DNA from 2 places in the Trinickia acidisoli genome. Region 1 is predicted to be linked to the other one. Evidence: riboswitches for the same ligand, from Rfam matches in the RefSeq annotation. Region 1 holds a riboswitch; the other holds the start of a gene.
What was found. A riboswitch is a leader RNA that binds a small molecule or an ion and turns the genes downstream of it on or off. The one in region 1 is predicted to bind glycine.

Region 1 (11,114 bases):
GCTCGCTTATACGCACGTCAAGCTCGACAACACGCTGCTCTTGATTCTCGGCTTCCCGCTCGGCTTCTTCGCGTCGGGCATCTTCTCCGGCATGGGCGCGTTCATGTCCGAGTTGTTTCCGACGCGTGTGCGCGGGTCCGGTCAAGGCTTTTGCTACAACTTCGGCCGTGCGGTCGGCGCCGCCTTCCCGTTCCTCATCGGCATGGTGGCTCAAAAGATGACGCTCGGCGCCACTATCGGTACCTTCGCGGCCGTCGCCTACGGCGTCGTGATCCTGGCAGCCCTGACACTGCCCGAGACGCGCGGCGCACAACTGAAATACTGATTTCCTAACATCCTCTTCGATCGAAAGACATGAAAAACGACTCCACTCAAATTATTTCGGACTCCGAACGATGGCAGTTTTGGATCGACCGTGGAGGCACGTTCACGGACATCGTCGCGCGACGCCCCGACGGCGTGCTCGTCACGCACAAGGTGCTGTCCGAGAATCCCGAGCGCTACCGCGATTCGGCCGTGCAGGGGATCCGCGAATTGCTCGGCGTGCCGACGGGCGCGCCGGTGCCTGCCGAGTTGATCGAATGCGTTCGGATGGGCACGACGGTTGCGACGAATGCGTTGCTCGAACGCAAGGGCGAGCGAACCGTGCTCGCGATCACGAAGGGCTTCGCCGATGCACTGCGCATCGCGTATCAAAACCGGCCGAAGCTGTTCGTGCGCAATATCGAATTGCCGACGTTGCTTTACGAGCGCGTCGTCGAGATCGACGAGCGTATCGGCGCGCGGGGCGAAGCGGTCCGCGCACTCGATGAAGCGGGTGCACGTTCCTCGCTGCAGCGTGCCTACGACGAAGGCATTCGCTCATGCGCCATCGTGTTGATGCATGCTTATCGGCATCCCGAGCATGAGCGCGTACTGAAGGCGATCGCACAAGACATCGGCTTTACGCAGATTTCCGTGAGCCACGAAGTGAGCCCGCTCATGAAGCTCGTCTCACGTGGCGATACGACCGTCGTCGATGCCTACCTCTCGCCCGTCTTGCGTCACTATGTGCGGCAGGTCGAACGCGAGCTGGGCCCCGTGCCGCTGCAGTTCATGCAGAGCAACGGCGGCTTGACCGATGCTCACCGCTTTCAAGGCAAGGATGCGATCTTGTCGGGACCGGCCGGCGGCATCGTCGGCGCGGCACAAGTGGCCGCGCTCGCGGGCTTCGACCGCATCATCGGCTTCGACATGGGCGGCACGTCGACCGACGTCACGCACTATGCGGGCGAGTACGAGCGCGATTTCGTCACGGAAGTGGCCGGCGTACGTATTCGCGCGCCGATGATGAAAATTCATACCGTCGCGGCAGGCGGCGGCTCCATCTGCAGCTTCGATGGCGCACGCTTTCGCGTCGGCCCTGAAAGTGCCGGCGCGAATCCCGGCCCAGCTTCGTACCGGCGCGGTGGCCCGCTGACCGTTACGGACTGCAACGTCATGACGGGCAAGCTCGATCCGCAGTGGTTTCCGAAGGTGTTCGGTCCCGAAGGCAACGAGCCGCTCGACGATGCGATCGTGCGCCAGCGCTTCGCCGAGTTGGCTGCCAACGTGGCGAGCACAACCGGCATCGAGCGCAAGCCCGAGGAGGTAGCCGAAGGGTTCTTGAAGATCGCGGTCGAGAACATGGCCAACGCGATCAAGCAGATCTCCGTGCAGCGCGGGTATGACGTGACGCAATACACGCTTGCCTGCTTCGGCGGCGCGGGTGGACAGCACGCGTGTCTCGTGGCCGACGCGCTCGGCATGACGCGTGTCTTCATCCATCCGCTCGCGGGCGTGTTGTCGGCATACGGGATGGGTTTGGCCGACGTACGCGCATTGCGCCAGCGCGCGCTCGAAGTGCCGCTCGACAATCGCGCCCTCGCCGCTTGCGAAACCGCATTCATCGACCTCGCCGAAACCGCACGCGACGAAGTGGCCTCGCAGCGCATCGACGACAATCGAATCACGCTTTGCTACAAGCTGCACGTCAAATACGACGGCACCGATACCGCGCTCGAAGTCGATTTCGACCAAGACGTGGCGCCCGTGGTCGCACAGTTCGAGACGCTTTACCGGACCCGCTACGGCTTCCTGATGCCCAATCGCGCGTTGATCGTCGAGGCCGTGGCCGTCGAAGCGATCGGCCGCACGCAGCAAGCCGACGATGAACGTTGGCCGCTGGCCGACGATGCATCGACCGAACCGTCGCCGCTCGCGATCACGCGCGTCTTCACCGGCGGCCAATGGCGCGCAACGCCGGTCTACGATCGCGATGCGATGGCGCCTGGCGCAAAGATCGATGGCCCGGCGATCATCAAGGAGAGCACCGGCACGACGATCGTCGAACCGGGGTGGCAGCTCGTGGTGACACGCCACAACCATATGGTTGCCGAGCGCACGGTACCGCTCGAAGCGCGGCATGCGGCCGGCACGCAAGCCGACCCGGTACTGCTCGAAGTCTTCAACAATCTGTTCATGTCGATCGCCGAACAGATGGGCGTGACGCTCGCGAACACGTCGTATTCGGTCAACATCAAGGAACGCTTGGACTTTTCGTGCGCGCTGTTCGACGCGGACGGCAACTTGATCGCGAACGCACCGCATATGCCCGTGCATCTGGGCTCGATGGGCGAAAGCGTGCGCACCGTCATCGACCGCCGCACCGGCACGATGCGTCCGGGCGATGCATTCGCGTTGAATGCGCCCTACGCGGGCGGCACGCACCTGCCCGACGTGACGATCATCATGCCGGTGTTCGCTTCGGGGTCGAGCGAACCGATGTTCTATGTCGCCGCGCGCGGTCACCATGCGGATATCGGCGGCGTGACGCCCGGATCGATGCCTCCCGACTCGGTTCACGTCGACGAGGAAGGCGTGCTGCTCGACAACGTGCAACTCGTGGCCGAAGGCCGTTTCCTCGAGGGTCGCATTCGCGACAAGCTGCTTTCGGGCCCGTGGCCCGTGCGCAACGTCGAGCAGAATCTCGCCGACCTGCGTGCGCAAGTGGCCTCCTGCACGAAGGGTGCGCAAGAACTCGACCGCATGTGTAGTCAGTTCGGGCTCGATACGGTGCGCGCGTATATGCAGCACGTACAGGACAACGCGGAGGAGGTCGTACGCCGCACGCTGTCGGTGCTGAAAGACGGGCGCTTCGAATATGCGTTCGACGACGGCGCCAAGATCGTCGTCAACGTATCGATCGACAAGGTCCAACGCTCGGCGGTCGTCGACTTCGCCGGCACGAGCGAGCAGCAGCCGAACAATTTCAATGCGCCGTCCGCGATCTGCAAGGCAGCGGTGCTGTATGTCTTCCGCACGCTCGTCGACGAAGACATTCCGCTCAATGCAGGTTGCCTGAAGCCGCTCGACATCAGGATTCCTGAAGGTTCGATGCTGAACCCGCGCTATCCGGCGGCTGTCGTGGCCGGTAACGTGGAGACGTCGCAAGTCGTCACCGACGCGCTCTATGGGGCGCTCGGCGTGATGGCGGGCGCGCAGGGCACGATGAACAACTTCACGTTCGGCAACGATCATGTTCAGTACTACGAAACGATTTGCGGCGGTGCGGGTGCCGGGCCGACATTCGACGGCTGCAGTGCGGTGCAAACGCATATGACGAACTCGCGTTTGACCGATCCCGAGGTACTCGAATGGCGTTTCCCAGTGCGGCTCGATTCGTTCGGCGTTCGCCGCGGCAGTGGCGGCGAGGGGCGTCATCGCGGCGGTGACGGCACCGAGCGGCGCGTGCGCTTTCTCGAACCGATGACGGCCGTTATGCTCGCCAACCGCCGTCTCGTGCCGCCGTTCGGGCTCGCAGGCGGAGCACCGGGCGCAAGCGGCGTGAATTGGATCGAGCGCAAGGACGGCACGCGCGAGGATTTCGGCGCGCGGCATCGGATGCAGGTAACGGCAGACGATGTCGTCGTGATTCAGACACCGGGGGGAGGCGGATACGGCGCGGCTTGAGAACGTGTCGTAATGAGTTGTAGTGTGTTGGAGTAAGTTGCATCGGAGGCGGCGTCGCGGCATTGGCTGTGGCGCCGCCTTTCGCTTGAGTGAGTCACGCTGCGCTCCCGTTGAATCGCTGCTTCATGGCTCTCCCGCCACAGACCTTCATCAGACCTTCATCCGGCCGTTGCAAGATTTGCAATCGCACTGATATGCTGTGATCCCACTGCCGCGGCTGAGCACTGCACCGCCCAAGCATCTGGTAAAAACCCTGATAAGTAGTATCACGATAACAGGCAAGGAGGTGAATACCTATGCCAGCATTTGCGTCGCCAGTATTCACCGTCTTTAACCACGGGACATGCGCCAGCCGCGATGGGACCGGCGAAATCGTCGCTGAATTCGGCCGTCTCGCCGCGGGCACCGAATATAAAGACTTTCTCATTTGCGATGGCCCCGGCAGCAGCCCGACGACGAGCGTGATCCCGGGGCAATTCAATCCGTTCACGCGCGACAAGCAGCCCAAGGCGACTTTCGGCAACAAGGAATTAGGTCATACCCACATTAATTGGAAGGTGACCGGCGTGATGTCGGGCGCGGGGTGGGATGACAACGTCATGCACGCCGTCGCGACGATCGCGGAACTGAGCCCTGCCCCGAAAACGGTGAACATGCTCGGGTGGAGCCGCGGCGCAGTGACTTGCACGAAGCTCGCCTATAAGCTTCGCGAGATCTTCCCTGACATCGCCGTCAACATTTTCGCCGTCGATCCTGTCGCCGGGATAGGCAATAAGAGTGACGTCGACGCCAGCACTATCCGCGGCAACGTCAAGAATTATTTAGCAGTCCTATCGATGCACGAGACCCGAGGCTTCTTCAAGCCTCAAGATGCCAAGCGCGTGACGTTCACCAATGCCGCGACGAACGCGGTGTTCGTACCGTTTCCGGGCAATCACAGCGGCCAAGTCAATCTCGACAAGAACGTGAGCAAGAACCAGGGCGAAGCGGCCCAGATGGTATGGTTCCTAGCGTGGAAGTTTCTCGATCATTTCGGAACGCGGTTCATTTCGCCTCCTTCGCCCAGTTACAACGAATTGGAACAGTGCAACTTGTACGCGAAGATGAAGCAGAAGATGCCGGGGTACAAGAAAACGAGCCCGGGCACGATTGCATCGGCTTTCATGGGCGGCGGCAAGACGCGGGACTACCTCAATAACCGCATCGATCAGTACGTCAAGTTCTCTGACTTCTTTATCAGCGAGCACCATCGCCGCATATTCAAGCGGACGCTGCCTCATTTGTATCGGTGGGTGTTCGAGAATCAGGGAAGCGATACGGCGGCGGTCATTCAAGATTTCAAGAAGGCGGAATTCTATCCGGCGCTCAAGCAGACGCTGGTCGATGCCGGGTTCCAGCAGACGCGACTGAGCGGGGTGCCCACGGTACTGTTGCCGATTCGCGGCGGCGGACAACAGGCGGTCGACATCTCCGCGCAGCAGCTCACGGCGAGCATGTCGAGCATGGGTCTTTATGTTTGATCGATGAGTTCAAGGGGCGCTTGCGCGCCCGCTCAGTCGTTAGCCCGTTGTAACTTACGGGCTAGTCGCGCCTTCCAAGCAGATCGAGATACGCCGCGAGCGTGCGTTCAAGCGCCTCGGCAACGAGTCGCGTAATGATGCTGTACTCGCCCGTCACGCATGCCCGATCCAGCGCCTCGTAGTAAGCCAGACGCTCCTCTTGTCGAATCACCGCCGGCGGATAACCGGACTTCATCAACTCGAGATTGAGAAGCAGCCGGCCCGTTCGGCCGTTTCCATCGGAGAACGGATGAATTTTCGCGAACCGTGTATGCAGCTCGGCAGCACGCGCGACGGGGTGCGTATCCGTTGCGCTCGCATGCCAGCCGATGAGCGCGTCCATTTCGGCCGGCAGCAGCGAGAAATCCGGAGGCGTCGTGCTTGCGCCCGAGATCACCGCGTTCTCACGGCGATACTGGCCCGCCTCTTTATCGTCGATACCCTTGAGCACGCGAGCGTGAATATGACGGATCTGTGACTCCGATAGTCCCTCGTCACTACCGACGATGTCCTCGACGTAGAGAATCGCGTCGCGGTGATTCGTCACTGCGATATGTTCGCGAAGCAATTTTCCGCCTACCGCGATTCCCTCGAGCACGACCTTCGTTTCATGCAGCGAAAGCGTGTTGCCCTCGATCGCATTCGAGTGATAGGTCAATTCCAGCATCAGCGCGTCACGCAGCGACCCCAGCGTATTGAGCGGCAGCGGACGTGCCACGTCGAGTTTTGCCTTGTCGGCATCGATAGTGTGGAGCAAGGCGTGTAAGGACGAATCCATGAAGTCACCGGTGCGTTCGGAAGGCCCACATTGTATCGCTCCGGCGTATGCCGGAGCCGCTTGCCTTCGCTTGAACCGAATCGAGCCGAACCGGGCGGCCCCGTGCGACGCAGGACTCGCCCTACTCGACCGAATCAAGCGCCTTGACGACCGCCGACCGCTACGGGACGCACGCGAGCCGCCACCGCATCATCAGACACCAGTTGCGCAACGCCTTCCGCCGTGGCGGCCGACAATGTCCAGCCAAGATGCCCATGCCCCGTGTTGTAGAACACGCCGCGGCGACGGCCCCGGCCAACCCTCGGCAGCATGCTCGGCAACATCGGGCGCAAGCCTGCCCACGGAATGACGCGCGAAGTCGAGACCGCGGGAAAATGCGTCCGGACCCATCGAACGAGCGGTTCGATGCGATTCGCTCGAATGTCGCGATTCGCGCCGTTCAGTTCGGCCGTCCCCGCCACTCGAAAGCGATCGACACCGAGGCGGCTGGTCACGATTTTCGCGCGGTCGTCGAGCAGGCTCACCCACGGCGCGGCCTCCCGACTCGATGGATCGTCGAGCGATACGGTAATCGAATAGCCCTTCACGGGGTACACGTTGACGTGATCGCCGACATATGCGGCAAGCGCACGGCTGCCAACGCCCGCGCAAATCACGACGCGATCGAACATGCCCATTTCGTCGCGGCCTTCGCGCTGCGCCGCGATCGCAATCTCACCGTCGCTCGATCCGTCGATCGATTGCACCGCCGTGTCGTAGCGAAACTCGACGCCAAGGCGTTCGCACGCCTGAGCGAGGCCGCGCGTGAACTTATGGATATCGCCCGTCGAATCCGATTCCGTGAAAAAACCGCCATAGAACTGGCCGTGAAGCGTCGGCTCGATTGCGCGAATCTCGTCGGGCGTAACGGACCGCCGATCGAGTCCTCCTTCGCGCAGCAGCGTGTTCACCTTCGACGCAGCTTCGAATTCCGAGCGCGTCGCGTAGAAATGCAGAATACCGCGCTGCTCGAGATCGAACTCGATCGCTTCGCGCTGCGCGATGGAAAACAAATGCTCGCGCGCGGCGATCGCGAGGCGAACGGTTTCGATCGTGTTGCTGCGATAGTGGGGAATCTGCCGTAGGAATTCACCGATCCAACTGTATTTGTGCCAACTCGGACGCGGATTCATCAGCAACGGCGCGTCGCGCTTGAACATCCAACGTAAGCCTTTGAGCACCGTCGCGCGGCTGTTCCAGACTTCGGCATTGCTGGCCGACAATTGCCCGCCGTTCGCAAACGACGTTTCCATCGCGGCATAGCGATGACGTTCAAGGACGGTGACGCGGTGGCCGCGCCGAGCGAGCGCGTAAGCAGTGGTGACGCCGGTGATACCGGCGCCGATAACGGCAATTCGTGACATGACATGGTCCAGAGTTCGTTGGGCATCGCCGGCCGATAACAACCGGCGTCGATGCCCCATCTGTCCATGTACCTGAGAGTTTCGCCCGCGCACTTGCCGCGCGGGCTCCCCTTCGGTGGGCGCGCATGGCGCCGCTCTCCAGATGTTCCGGCTGCGAGGTCCTTTTGCCTGAGAGTTTCCGGGGCGGTTGCTCCGTCGGCGTCGCTCGAATCGAGCGATCTCTTCCATGCAGCGTGATGGAACGCGCTAAGGCTAGCCTTGGACGGAAAATTCGGCAAGCGATTTCTTTTCGTCGAAAACGACCTTCACCGTATCGAGTGCCGCCAAAAAGTCCGACGCGTCGAAAATTTCACCGAGACTGACGACGCCGCCCTTCGATACGGACTTCCCGCTCAGCAATCGCTCTGTGGCCTCGACGATGATCGGTGCGCTGACCGCATAAATGTCCTGCCCCGTGGCAGTCACGCGACGCGTTACCCCGCTCTGCGCAACGACGACATCCATGACGAATTGCTGCGCGGATCGTCCCATATCGTCGTGCGGCTGGGGCGGCGGCGTATTCGGATCGCGAAGTTCACGCAGAGCGGCGAGGCCGAACCAAGATTCGAGCGTGTCGACACGCAAATGACGCGACACGGTCAGCACTTCGGTAAAGGGGAGCATGACAACCTCCGCATCGCCCAGCACCTCGGCGAACGACCACGCGCCCTCCGGCATCGGCGAAGGCAGCGGTGTCAGCTTCCCGCTACGCTGAACGAACCTCGTCGCATGATTGCGTTCACCGGTCACGCGTGTGCCGCGCGTCGGATGCCAACTGTCGAGGCCGACGGCGATATCGACTCTTTCGATCGGCTGATCGGCATCCACGGCTGCCGTGACGAGCAAATCGGCGAGACCGCCGTAAAACGCCGCCGCGGGGATAAGACTGACGCCGGCGTCACGCGCACCGGCATGGCGCTGGTCGATGATCGCTTGGAGCGCTGGCTGTTCCGCAGTGACGTCGAGATAAGGTATTCCCGCGCGCAACGCTGCATCGACGATCGGCAGCGCGGTATCGAGAAACGGCCCCGCGCAATTGATGACGGCATGCGCCCCGCGGATTGCGGCGTCGAGTTGTTGGGGATCGTCAGTCGAAGCAACTCGCCACGGGCTGTCGTCGTTGGCACTGATTTCCTTCAGGCGCTCTGCATCGCGTCCGATACGAACGACACCAAAGCCGCGCCGCTTCAATTCGGCCACGACGAAGCGCCCCGTATGGCCCGTAGCACCGTACACCGCGACAGTCATTTTGTTGTTCATGTTCGACTCCGAGTTGGAATGGTGACTTTATAGTACAGATCTGTAGCGTCGTCAATACAGATCTGTAGCGAATAAGATACCGATCTGTATCGAAATCTACGCCGCACGCTTCGTAGTGCTATCATCGACGCCAATGCAGATGCATAAGGAACGTTCGAGGCCGACCAAGATGAAGAAGGGAGAACAAGCGCAGGGCGCGGCACCCGATACGCGCGAACGTATCTTGCGGACCGCCAGCGAGCTCTTCTATCGGGAGGGAACGCGCGCGGTGGGTGTGGATCTGATCGTGGCGAAGTCTGGTGTCGCCAAGACGAGCCTATATCGCCACTTCGCGACGAAGGACGATCTGATCGAAGCCTTTCTGCTGCGCGAGGACGAGGATTTTTGGCAACATTGGGACGCGGTGGCGGCCGAGCACAAAGGTGCGCCGCGCGAAGAACTCGATGCCCAGCTTCAATGGATCGGCGATCGCATTGCACGCCCCGGTTATCGCGGCTGCCCGCAAATCAACATCGCGGCGGAATACGCCGACGACAAACACCCGGCCCGCAAGGTTGCCGTAGCGCACAAGCGAGAACTGCGTCGGCGGCTGGCGGAATTGGCGGGCGCCATGCACGTCGATGAGCCCGAGACCTTCGCTTTGAGGTTTGGGACGATCATCGACGGCGCGCTCAGCAGCGGGCGGGCGCTGCATGCGCAAGGGCCTGCGCGGTTTCTGCAAGCGTTGGCGCAGATGCTGATACCAACGAAGAAACCGAAGCGAAAATCGGCCCCGCTTTAAAGGCCCCAGGCCCGTCAATAAATTTCCGGCACGATCATCTCGGTCGGCACGGGCTGACGAATGTACTCCGCGTTGTGCACGCGCTCCGGCAGCATGACGGTCGGATGTTCGACCTCACGATACGGCACCTGGCTCAGTAGGTGATGGATGCAATTCAAGCGGGCACGCTTCTTGTCGACGGCCTGCACGACCCACCACGGCGCTTCCGGATGGTGTGAGCGCTGCAACATCACTTCCTTTGTCTGCGTATAAGCTTCCCAACGGCGCCGGCTTTCGAGGTCCATCGGGCTCAGCTTCCATTGCTTGAGTGGATCGTGGATGCGCGCCTGGAAGCGGATTTCCTGTTCCTCGTCCGTGATCGAAAACCAGTACTTCAGGATCTGGATGCCGCTTCTCACGAGCATCTTTTCGAACTCGGGCACCGAGCGGAAGAATTCTTCGTACTCCTCATCATTGCAGAAGCCCATCACGCGCTCGACGCCCGCGCGGTTGTACCAACTGCGGTCGAACAGCACCATTTCGCCACCCGCGGGAAGGTGCGCGACGTAGCGCTGGAAATACCACTGCGTGCGCTCGCGATTGCTGGGCGCGGGCAGCGCGGCGACGCGGCATACGCGCGGATTGAGCCGCTGCGTGATTCGTTTGATCGCCCCGCCCTTGCCCGCCGCATCGCGCCCCTCGAAAATCACGACGAGCCGGTGGCCCGTCTGCACGATCCAGTCCTGCAGTTTGACGAGTTCGCCTTGCAGACGAAATAGCTCGCGGAAGTAGTGCCTGCGCATGCTGCGCGCTTCCGGCGTGAGGGCATCGGAGCCGTCCAGGATGCGATCGTCCACTTCCATTTCGAGTTCTTCGTCGTATGCGTCGACGAGATCCTCCTCGAAACGACGCTGCCGCTGAGCAAAGAACTCGGCATCGGATGTCGGATCCGGCTTGTCCATCACGTTCTCCCTGAATGAAGGTGAAACTGCGCGGTATGTCGCCCGAGACGGCGGCTGCGCATTCAGCGATTATCCTCGGCACGCCGTGTCAGGCATATTACCGAGCGGGCAGGTCAGAACGTAATCGCCGATTTGATCGATTGCACTGCGGCGCTGTTCAGGAAGATGTAGAAATCTTGCGGGGTCGAGCCTCCGGCCGGCAGGTTACTTCAAACCGTTCGACCCCGCCCGCAAAATCTCGCGCGGACCGACGCCAAGCAACCGATTCATCCAGTGCGCCATATGACTTTGGTGTGCGAAGCCTGCTTCGAGCGCGACCTGCGCCGCGCTGAATTTTCCGGTCGACAGCAGCACCTTCGCGCG
Region 2 (11,114 bases), on a different contig from region 1:
GCCACGACCGTGCGCTCGGGATAGAGCGCCTTCGCCGCGATCGCGGCGGGCACGCCGTAGCCCATCGCACCGCTCGTCGGCGCAACCTGCGTCCGCCATTGCCGATAGGCGAAGTGCCGATGCAGCCAGATCGCGTAGTTGCCGGCGCCGTTCGTGACGATCGCATCGGCGGGCAGCCGCGCGCGCAATTGCGCCATGATTTCGCCGAGTTGCACATCGCCGAGCATCGGCCGCGGCGCGCGCCAGTCGAGATACGTGCGATGCGCCTGCTCGGCTGTGCCCGTCCAGGCCGGGGTGCCGCGCGGCTCGAGCGTCGCGAGCGCGGCGGCGATCTCGGGCATGCCCGAGACGATCGGCAGATCGGCCGCATAGACGCGCCCCAGCTCCTCCGCCCCCTGGTGCACGTGCACGAGCGTTTGCTGGGTCTTCGGAATGTCGAGCAGCGTGTACCCGCCCGTCGTCGATTCGCCCAAACGCGGGCCGATCACGAGGAGCAAATCCGCCTCGCGGATACGCTGCGCAAGCGCGGGGTTGATGCCTAGGCCGACGTCGCCCGCGTAATTCGGATGATCGTTGTCGATCGTGTCTTGATAGCGAAACGCGCAGCCGATCGGCAATTGCCACGCCTCGACGAACCGGCGCAGATCGGCGCACGCTTGCTCGCCCCATCCGCTGCCGCCGGCCACGACCATCGGCCGCTGCGCGTGCTCGAGCAACTCGCGCAGCCGCTCGATCTGCGCCGGCGACGGCGACGCCGCGACGCGTTGAAAGCGCGGCGCGCCCGGCATGCGCGGACACGGATCGGAGAGCATGTCTTCGGGCAAGGCCAGGACGACAGGGCCCGGCCGGCCCGCACAAGCCGTGTGAAACGCGTGGCTCAGATATTCGGGGATGCGGCGCGCGTCGTCGATCTGCGCGACCCATTTCGCCATCTGACCGAACATGCGCCGATAGTCGATCTCTTGAAACGCTTCGCGATCGAGGTGATCGCGCGCGCATTGGCCGATGAGCAGAATCATCGGCGTCGAATCTTGAAACGCCGTGTGCACGCCGATCGAGGCATGCGTCGCGCCCGGCCCGCGCGTGACGATCGCAACGCCGGGACGGCCCGTGAGCTTGCCCGTCGCCTCGGCCATGTTGGCCGCGCCGGCCTCGTGCCGGCAGACGATCGTGCGAATCCGCTCGGTTTCGTCGTGAAGCGCATCGAGCACGGCGAGAAAACTCTCCCCCGGCACGCTGAAGACACGATCGACGCCGTGCGTGACGAGCGCATCGACGAGCAGACGCGCTCCGGTCACGTTGGCGGTATCGGCGACGTTCGACATGATGCGGCAACCTCCTGAGTCGGTGATGGTGTTCGAAGCGGCGCGACCGAACAGCGAATCGCGAGAGACGGCCGACAGCTTACGCCCGCGTCGCGCGCGTTGTCACTGCGTGAATATTGGGGGGTGGCTTGCGCCCCCATGCATGCGCGGCCATGCCGCGGGCGCGATTCTGCGACTTTTCGTCTGCCGAACCGAGTCGGGCGACGATACATTTCGCGTCATCGCACATTGCCGGGAGCACTCATGCAAGTCGACGAATTCGAAGCCGAAGCCGCGCTGGCACGGCTGGCTCGAAACGAAACGTTGGGTCTGCTCGATCTTGCGCGGAGCGGCCGCGATCTGAAGGAGCGGGCGTTCCGCCGCTTTCTGGCGATTTGCCGGCCTGCCGGATCGGCCGCGCAGGCCCGTCGCTTTTTCGAATCGAACATGCTCGGGATTCTGAAAGACGGCCGGCTGACGATCAACTTCAACGCCAATACCTGGTTCGGCAACGGCAAGGAGCCGATGCGCGTGCTGAACCTGTTCGACCGGGTCCACGGTCCTGCCGAGAACGCCAAGACCGCAAAGGATCGGTGGTACCGCAACGACGTGGAAATGGAATTCGGCGACTACGCCGGCCACGCGCGCAACACCGCTCATGCGCGAAACGTGAAGGACGCGCGCCGGCTGGTCGCGCGCTACGGCGCCACGCAGATCGACCGCGTCGGGCTGCCGACGTCGCACCACTTCACATCCATGGTGCGGCCCCGATACGGCGCGCTCGACTTCGCCTACTGCCTAGGCGGCGGCGCGGGCGGCAACGGCTACGGGCGCTCGTTCGCCATCATCAAAGAACACGTCAAGCATGCGTCGAGCTACCTTTACACGGATTCGTTCAAGGTCAACGCCGACCTCGCCGCGCGTCGCGAAGAATACGGCGGCAAAATCGTCACGCTGCACGACGCGATGGCCACCTACCTCCAGCTCGAAAAAATCCTGCTCTATTGCACGCCGCAGATGCTCAAGCAGATTTATGCCTATGCCAGCGGCAAACGGGCTCGCGGCTCGAGCTTTTGTCTGCCGCCCGATACGACCGGCGTCAAGGTCAACTACATCGAATTCCAAGCGCATACGGATATCCGGTTCGATCGCGATATCGCCGCCATGACGATCTCGCGTTCCGAAATACCGCAGACGTTTCTCGGCCTGCCTTGGCACAGTGCCGAGCGCCACATTCGCGAATTCGCGCAAAAAAACCGCATTCGCGTGTCGTTCTTTGCGTAGTCGGTTTGGCTGAGCCGCCGAACGGCCGCCCCGCATTCGCATGGCGCACTACATCGAGCTCAGCACTCGACGATATTCACCGCGAGCCCGCCGCGCGAGGTTTCCTTGTACTTCGTCTTCATATCGGCGCCGGTCTCCCGCATCGTCTTGATGACCGAATCGAGCGACACGTAGTGGCTACCGTCGCCGCGCAGCGCCATGCGCGCGGCATTGACGGCCTTGACCGCGGCCATCGCGTTGCGCTCGATGCAGGGAATCTGCACCATGCCGCCAACCGGATCGCAAGTGAGCCCGAGGTTGTGCTCCATGCCGATCTCGGCCGCGTTCTCCACCTGCTTCGGCGTGCCGCCCGTGACCGCCGCGAGCGCGCCGGCCGCCATCGAGCACGCCACGCCCACTTCGCCCTGGCAACCCACCTCGGCACCCGAGATCGACGCGTTGAGCTTATAGAGAATGCCGATCGCGGCAGCCGTCATCAGGAAGTCGATCACGCCTTGCTCGTTCGCACCGGGCACGAAACGCGTGTAGTAGTGGAGCACGGCTGGGACGATACCGGCCGCGCCGTTCGTCGGCGCGGTGACGACGCGCCCGCCCGCCGCGTTCTCCTCGTTGACGGCGATGGCGTAGAGATTGATCCAATCGACCATCGAGAGCGGATCGCGCAGCGCCTGCTCCGGGTTGCCCGAGAGCGCGCGATAGAGCTGCGGCGCGCGCCGCTTGACCTGAAACGGCCCGGGCAGCGTGCCGTCCGCATCGGGATTGCCGATGCCGCAGCCGCGCGCAACACACGATTGCATCACGTCCCAGATCTTCAGCAGGCCGATGCGCGTCTCTTCCTCGGTATGCCAGACGCGCTCGTTGTCCCACATGAGCTGAGCGATCGACTTGCCCGTCGACGCGCACAACGCGAGCAATTCGTTGCCCGTGCTGAACGGATGCGCGCGTTGATCGGCCGCTTGCAACACCTTCGTGTTCGGCGCGCCGGCTGTCACGACGAAGCCGCCGCCTACTGACAAGTAAGTTGCCTCGCGCAGCACGGCACCCGTCGCATCGGCCGCCCGCAGTTTCAAGCCGTTCGGGTGCTCGGGCAGCGCTTGCCGATAGAAGGCGATCTGCTCCTTCGGCGCGAAGCCGATCTCGTGCTTGCCGCCGAGCACGAGCCGGCGCGATGTTTTCACCGCATCGAGCCGAGCGGCGACCGTCGACGGATCGACGGTGTCGGGCGCATCGCCCATCAGGCCCAGCATGACGCCGCGATCGGTGCCGTGCCCCTTGCCCGTCGCGCCGAGCGAGCCGTAAAGCTCGACCTTGACCGCCGCGGTCTGCGCCAGCAAACCGTCGCGCTCGAGCCCCTGCACAAACAGCAAGGCCGCGCGCATCGGCCCGACCGTGTGCGAGCTCGAGGGACCGATGCCGATTTTGAAGAGATCGAATACGCTGACTGCCATTGCTGCTCCACAAGCGGATCGAGGCGGCACGCGCATCGTGCACGCGCGCCTCGGGTTGATGAGTGCCCGCGCCTCGCGGCAACCGTCGCCGCTCAGCTCAGCGATACGGCCGGCGCACCAGGCACGGCGGGCACGCCAACTACGTTACCTCGCCGGTAACGGCAAACAAACGGAGAGCCACGCGGGCGGCGTCGGCGACAAGCGCTGCGCCACGCTCGCGTAGCGGCCCGACAGCCGCGCGGCAAGATGAAACAATTCGGCCGCGCCCTTCGGGTCCCATTGCCCCGAGTAGCCCGGCAGACCCGCCGCGCGCCGCTTCGCATCGAACGCGACGCTCGAATGGACGAATTCCTCGTGCGTCTTTTCGCCGAGCGCATACGGCACGAGCCAATCGAGCGCGAGCCCGAGCGATGCCCCGCTCGGCGCGCGCACGGCGAGCCAATTGCGGTTGTGGCGCCGCGCCGCCAGCGCCGCAACGACGAGCGGCTGCAAGTCGTACGTCACGTAATGGAGCGCATCGCGCTCGGTGAAATCGACCGTCGTGCCGTCGGGGGCGATGTTCGTGCCGATCTGCTCGACGAACAACCGCTGCGCCGCATTGATGAGCTTGCGGTCGTCGAGCGTGAACGCGGCCATGGCGACGAGCTTGACGCGATGGCTCTCCCAGTTGTTGCGGAAGGTGCCCGTCAGCGGACGCGGCTGCGCGCCCAAGCGCTCGACGTAACCATTCGCGAGCTTCGCGATGAACGCGGCCGTCGCGTTGCGCGTCTTCACGGGCAGCGCGCTCGCGGTCAAGTCGTACGCGAGAATCATCGAATCGAAATGCGTCTCGTCGATCGGATCGAAGCTCGGCTGATAGGTCGTGGCCCAGGCCAGCAGGAAACGGTCGACGAGGCGCAGATAACGTTCCTCGCCCGTCGCGCGCCAGACCAGCGCCGCATCGCGCATGAGCTCGAGATCCTGCTCGGCCTCGACGCTCTGGTCGTGGATCCCTTCGTGCGGCAGCGTGCCTTCGGTGTGCAAGTGTGCGAGCGGCTTCGGCTGATCGTTCAGCCGTGCCGCGACACGCTTGACGAGCGCCTGCACCGCGGGCGCCGCGCTCGCGCGCTCGCTCGTCTGCATAGCCGGCGCCGCGCAGAAGTTCATCGCCGCGCGCGCCGCCCCGGCGGGCGCGAGCATGCCCGCGCAGGCGATCAGCCAGGCCGCGAGGGATGCCCCCGGCCGCAGCCCCGGCCGTTCGTCGATACGCAAGCCCGGTGTGCGCCATTGCGCGCGGGGTATGTGCGCCGGCACCGTCTGCACCTCTCGTCCCATCGGTCGCTCCTTCTGTAGCTTGATCCGCGGTGTGAGATGGTAGCCGGTATTGCCGACGAGCGACGCACGCCCGCTTGCCGCAGCCGCCGTCAGGCGTAATCCGCGATAGGCACGCAAGAGCAGAACAGATTGCGGTCGCCGTAAGCATTGTCAGCGCGGCCGACGGGCGGCCAGTACTTGCGCGTCACGAGCGACGGCAGCGGGTAGGCCGCCGCCTCGCGCGAGTACGCATGCGGCCACTCGTTGGCCGTCACGACCGCCGCCGTATGCGGCGCATGCTTGAGCGGGTTGTCCTCGCGATCGGCACGCCCTTGTTCGACGGCGCGAATCTCCTCGCGAATCGCGATCATCGCCTCGATGAAGCGGTCGAGCTCCTCCTTCGATTCGGACTCGGTCGGCTCGACCATCAGCGTGCCCGGCACCGGGAAGCTCATCGTCGGCGCATGGAAGCCATAGTCGGCCAAACGCTTGGCGACGTCGTCGACGGAAATCCCGCTCGCGTCCTTGATCGGGCGCAGGTCGAGGATGCACTCGTGCGCGACGAGCCCGCCGGGGCCCGAGTACAGCACCGGATAGTGCGACGCCAGGCATTTGGCGACGTAGTTCGCGTTCAGAATCGCCACTTCCGTCGCCGCCGTCAGGTTCTTCGCGCCCATCATCGCGACATACATCCACGAGATCGGCAAAATCGACGCCGAGCCGTACGGCGCGGCCGAGACGGCACCGATACCGTTCTCGGCGCGACGATAGCCCGATGAAGTCTGGTTCGGCAGGAACTGCGCCAGATGCGCGCCGACCGCGACCGGACCAACGCCAGGGCCGCCGCCGCCGTGCGGGATGCAGAACGTCTTGTGCAGGTTCAAGTGCGAAACGTCGCCGCCGAACTGCCCCGGCGCCGTGAGCCCGACCATCGCGTTCATGTTCGCGCCGTCGACATAGACTTGCCCGCCGTGGGCATGCACGATCTCGCAGATCTCGCGCACGTTCTGCTCGAACACGCCGTGTGTCGACGGGTAGGTGATCATGATCGCCGCGAGCCGCGCCGCATGCTCGGCCGCCTTCGCCTGCAAGTCTTCGATGTCGACGTTGCCCTGCTCGTCGCAGCCGACGACGACGACTTTCATCCCCGCCATATGCGCCGACGCCGGATTCGTGCCGTGCGCCGAAGCCGGAATCAGGCAGACGTCGCGATGGCCCTCGCCGCGTGCCGCGTGATAGGCGTGGATGATCAAGAGGCCCGCGTACTCGCCTTGCGAGCCCGCGTTCGGCTGCAGCGAAACGGCCGCGTAGCCCGTGGCCGCGACGAGCATCTGTTCGAGCTGATCGATCATTTCGCGGTAGCCGACCGTCTGCTCGGCCGGCGCGAACGGGTGGATCTGCGAAAACTCGGGCCACGTGACAGGTAGCATCTCCGAGGTCGCGTTCAGCTTCATCGTGCACGAGCCGAGCGGAATCATCGAGCGGTCGAGCGCAAGATCCTTGTCGGCCAGGCTGCGCAGATAGCGCAGCATCTCCGTTTCCGAATGGTGACGGTTGAAGACGTGGTGCGTGAGGTAGGCGCTCGTGCGCGCGAGCGCGGCGGGCAGCGCGGCCGAATCGCCGCCTTGGCCTTGCTCCTCGGCGCGCGTGAGCGCCGCATCGAGCGCGTCGACGTGCGGCACGTCGATCGCGCCGGCCGCATGCGCGAAGAGCGAGAGCAAATCGGCGAGATCGGCACGCTTGGTCGTCTCGTCCACCGAAACGCCGACCTGCGTATCGCTCACGCGGCGCAGATTGATGCGCATACGCTTGGCGGCATCGTGCGCAGCCGCCGTGCGCGAGCCCGTCTCGATCGTCAGCGTGTCGAAGAAGGTGTCGTTGGCAAGCGTGTAGCCGAGTTGCTTCACGCCGGCGGCAAGCAGCGCCGCCACGCGATGCACGCGCCGGGCGATCGATTTCAAACCATGAGGCCCGTGATAGACGGCGTACATGCTCGCCATGATCGCGAGCAGCGCTTGCGCCGTGCAAACGTTGGAAGTGGCCTTCTCGCGGCGAATGTGCTGCTCGCGCGTTTGCAGCGCGAGGCGCAGCGCGCTCTTGCCTTGCGCATCGACGGTCACGCCGACGAGCCGGCCCGGCATCTGCCGCTTGAATTCGTCGCGCACGGCCATGTACGCGGCATGCGGCCCGCCGAAGCCGATCGGCACGCCGAAACGTTGCGAAGTGCCGACCGCGACGTCGGCGCCCCACTCGCCCGGGGGCGTCAGCAGCGTGAGCGCGAGCAGATCGGCCGCGACGACGACATGGCCGCCCGCCGCATGCACGGCTTGCGCGAGCGCGCGGTAGTCGCGTACGTCGCCGTTCGCGCCCGGATATTGCAGCAGCACGCCGAACGCGCTCGCGCCGGCCGCGGCCTCCGCCGGACCGACCCGCACGTCGATGCCGATCGGCTCGGCGCGCGTGCGCACGACTTCGATCGTCTGCGGCAGCACGTCGTCAGCCACATAGAAAACGTTCGACTTCGATTTGCCGGCGCGCTGCAGCAGCGTCATCGCTTCGGCCGCGGCGGTTGCTTCGTCGAGCAGTGAGGCATTGGAGATTTCAAGCCCGGTCAAGTCGCCGATCATCTGCTGAAAGTTGAGCAGCGCCTCGAGCCGGCCTTGCGAGATTTCGGGTTGATACGGCGTATAGGCCGTGTACCACGCCGGATTCTCGAGCACGTTGCGCAAAATGACGGCCGGCGTGTGCGTGTTGTAATAACCCTGCCCGATGTAGGTGCGGAACACCTCGTTCTTGTCCGCGAGCTCGCGCAGCCGCGCGAGCGCCTCGGCCTCGCTGCGCGGCTGCTCGAACGGGCCGAGCGGTAGCGTGTCGGCGCGGCGGATCGCCCGTGGGATCACGGCATCGATCAGCGCGGCGCGCGACTCGAAACCGAGCGCCGCCAGCATCTTGTGCTGATCGGCGTCATCCGGGCCGATGTGCCGCTCGGCAAAAGCGTCATGCGCTTCGAGCGCGGCGAGCGAGAGAGGGGAGCGGTTCATCAGACGATCCGGATGTTCGAGCTTCATGATAGGGCAGCTTGTAGTACGCGGCTTGTAGTGCAACTTGGGGGGCGCGGCGGTTCGGGCTCAGGGCCGCAAAACGCGCCGCGCGGCAGGAAACGTAAGGAACGGCTCAGCCGACGAGCTTCTGATAGGCGGCGGCATCGAGCAGCTTGTCGACCGAGCCGGCGTCCGCGAGCTTCACCTTGAACAGCCAGCTTGCGTAGGCGTCCTCGTTGACGGCGTCGGGCGTGTCGACGATCGCATCGTTGACGGCGACGATCTCGCCCGAAACGGGTGAGTAGATGTCGGAGGCCGCCTTCACCGATTCGACGACGCCGATCGCATCGCCGGCCGCGATCGTCTTGCCGACCGAGGGCAGCTCGAGGAAAACGATGTCGCCGAGCGTCTCTTGCGCGTGGTCGGTGATGCCCACCGACACCGTGCCGTCAGCTTCGGTTCTGATCCACTCATGTTCCTCGGTGTATTTCAGATCGGCCGGGACGTTGCTCATTTGAAGCTCCTGGGGAAATAGGAAATGCGTTGAATTGAAAGCGTAAGGACCGAGACGCGCGCGGGGCCGCGCCTTCGATTTAGGCGACGAGCACCTTGCCGCCCCGCACGAACGGCAGTTTTACCACGCTTGCGGGCAGCGCCTTGTCCCGGATCTGAACCTGTACGCGCTCGCCGGGGCACACCCCCTTCGGCACGCGCGCGAATGCGATCGATTCCTGCATCGTCGGCGAGAACGTACCGCTCGTGATTTCGCCTTCGCCAAGCGGTGTCAGTACCTTTTGGTGCGCACGCAGCACGCCGCCGGCCTTGCCGTTTTCTTTTTGCAGGACGAGGCCGACGAACACGTACCGCGAGCCGTCGCGCTCGAGGGCGGCGCGGCCCACGAAATCGCGCGGGGCGGCCAGATCGACGGTCCAGGCAAGCCCGGCGTCGAGCGGGGATACGTCTTCGTCCATGTCCTGGCCGTACAGATTCATGCCCGCTTCGAGCCGCAGCGTATCGCGCGCGCCGAGCCCGCACGGATGCACGCCGGCCGCTTGCAGCGCTTGCCAGAGCGCGACGACCTGCGCCGCCGGCACAATGATTTCGAAGCCGTCCTCGCCGGTGTAGCCCGTGCGCGCAATCGTCAGCTCGCCGTACGGCGCAACGCTCACGCGCGCCGCGTTGAACGGCTTGAGCGCTTCGGTCGCCTCGCGCACAGCGGGCAGCACCTGCCAGACCTTCGCGCGCGCGTTCGGTCCCTGGGCGGCGACGATCGCGAGATCGCGACGCGGCGTGATGGCGAGGCCGAAGCCGCGCTCCTCGTTCAACCGCTTGAACCAGGCGATGTCCTTCTCGGCCGTGCCGGCATTGACGACGACGCGAAAGCAGTCGTCAGCGAAAAAGTAGACGATCAGATCGTCGATGACGCCACCGCGCTCGTTCAGCATGCACGAATAGAGGGCCCGGCCCGGCGTTTGCAGCTTGCCGACGTTGTTGGCGATCGCATACTCGAAAAACGCACGGGCGCGCGCGCCGGCGAAATCGACGACGCACATGTGCGAGACGTCGAACATCCCGGCATCGCCGCGTACGGCTTGGTGTTCGTCGATCTGCGAGCCGTAGTTGACGGGCATGTCCCAGCCGCCGAAATCGACCATGCGCGCATTGAGGGCACGGTGAGCGGCGTTGAGCGGGGTGTGTTTCAGTTCGGTCATGAAGGTCTCGGCACGCAAAGGTTCGCGAAAACAAAAAAGGGCCATGCCGATCGACGCGCGCGCGGCTCGATTGCCTGCGGCGAATACGGTGCATGCCCCCTCTGTCCTCGGTACCTGAGAGATTGCGCCGGCGGGACGAATACGTTTCCCGCTCGATGCGCGCGCCCCTTCGGTGGGCGACTTGCTCGCGCGTGCGGCCGCGGATTGCGGACTTCGGCGCACCGCTGCGAGCTATCGCCACTCTCCAGAGTGCGAAAAACCCAGCTCACGCGGGGCCTTTCGACGCGGTCGGTCCTTTTGCCTGAGAGTTTGTGGGTGTGCCCCTTCGGCGGCGTCGCCGGCGGGCCGAAAAACCCTACCGCGAGCGCGCTCTCCCGACGCGTGCGCGAAATTTACGCGAGCGTAATGGGGTTGTCAAATGCAGGGGTTGTCAAATGCCGGGGTTGTCAAATGCCGGGATTGCAAATGAAGGGGGTTGTCGACTGAACGTGCGATGCGCCTCAGCAGGCAGCGCCAAGACGAGCTAACTTACACATATGCGCGACGAACGACGAACGCACCGCTCGGTCCATCCTGAACGTCGATGGGAATAGCGGCGCGCGCAGCTCCGTCTAACGGAGCAACGTAGGCGATCGCGCCGGCAGCAACACAGAGGAGGAAAATCATGTCGAACCGAAACCGATTCTGCTGCACCGACCCCGACATCGGCCTGCTGGCCGCGGGTCGCGTGCGGTTCGCGTCGAGCGAGGCGCTCGAGCACGCGATGACGCCGCTGATCGAACGCGCGCGCACCGTGCCGACGGGCACCCTGGCCGACGTCTTCCGCGACGTCGATGCCGACGCGCTACTGTTCGTCGCGGCCTGGCGCGTGATTCGGTTCGAGGCGGCCGAGCGCACCGTCGTCGATGCGATCGCACACGCCATCGAACCGTTGCGCAGCGAGGCCACACCCGAATGGGTCGACGTCGCCGCGCCTGCCGGCGCATGGACGTCAGGACGCAGCGGGCCCGGCGAGTGCCTGGTGCTCCTGCG

Region 2: linked by a shared signal. The riboswitch ahead of gcvT (glycine cleavage system aminomethyltransferase GcvT) and the one ahead of J3485_RS25700 (D-amino acid dehydrogenase) in region 1 are both predicted to bind glycine.

What each region holds. Positions count from the first base shown of each region.
Region 1 covers NZ_JAFLRG010000002.1:1,649,369-1,660,482, forward strand. Annotated here, with positions in the region: gene J3485_RS25680 (MFS transporter) at 1-325, shown strand, start outside; gene J3485_RS25685 (hydantoinase B/oxoprolinase family protein) at 355-3,990, shown strand; gene J3485_RS25690 (DUF5621 domain-containing protein) at 4,287-5,510, shown strand; gene J3485_RS25695 (Fic family protein) at 5,572-6,327, opposite strand; gene J3485_RS25700 (D-amino acid dehydrogenase) at 6,462-7,730, opposite strand; glycine riboswitch at 7,877-7,967, opposite strand; gene J3485_RS25705 (saccharopine dehydrogenase family protein) at 7,983-9,029, opposite strand; gene J3485_RS25710 (TetR/AcrR family transcriptional regulator) at 9,199-9,810, shown strand; gene ppk2 (polyphosphate kinase 2) at 9,825-10,751, opposite strand; gene J3485_RS25720 (helix-turn-helix domain-containing protein) at 10,956-11,114, opposite strand, start outside.
Region 2 covers NZ_JAFLRG010000001.1:32,921-44,034, reverse strand. Annotated here, with positions in the region: gene J3485_RS00195 (thiamine pyrophosphate-binding protein) at 1-1,325, opposite strand, end outside; gene J3485_RS00190 (DUF3626 domain-containing protein) at 1,569-2,588, shown strand; gene J3485_RS00185 (L-serine ammonia-lyase) at 2,648-4,036, opposite strand; gene J3485_RS00180 (alginate lyase family protein) at 4,181-5,215, opposite strand; gene gcvP (aminomethyl-transferring glycine dehydrogenase) at 5,440-8,397, opposite strand; gene gcvH (glycine cleavage system protein GcvH) at 8,504-8,884, opposite strand; gene gcvT (glycine cleavage system aminomethyltransferase GcvT) at 8,964-10,082, opposite strand; glycine riboswitch at 10,174-10,340, opposite strand; glycine riboswitch at 10,361-10,469, opposite strand; gene J3485_RS00160 (hypothetical protein) at 10,747-11,114, shown strand, end outside.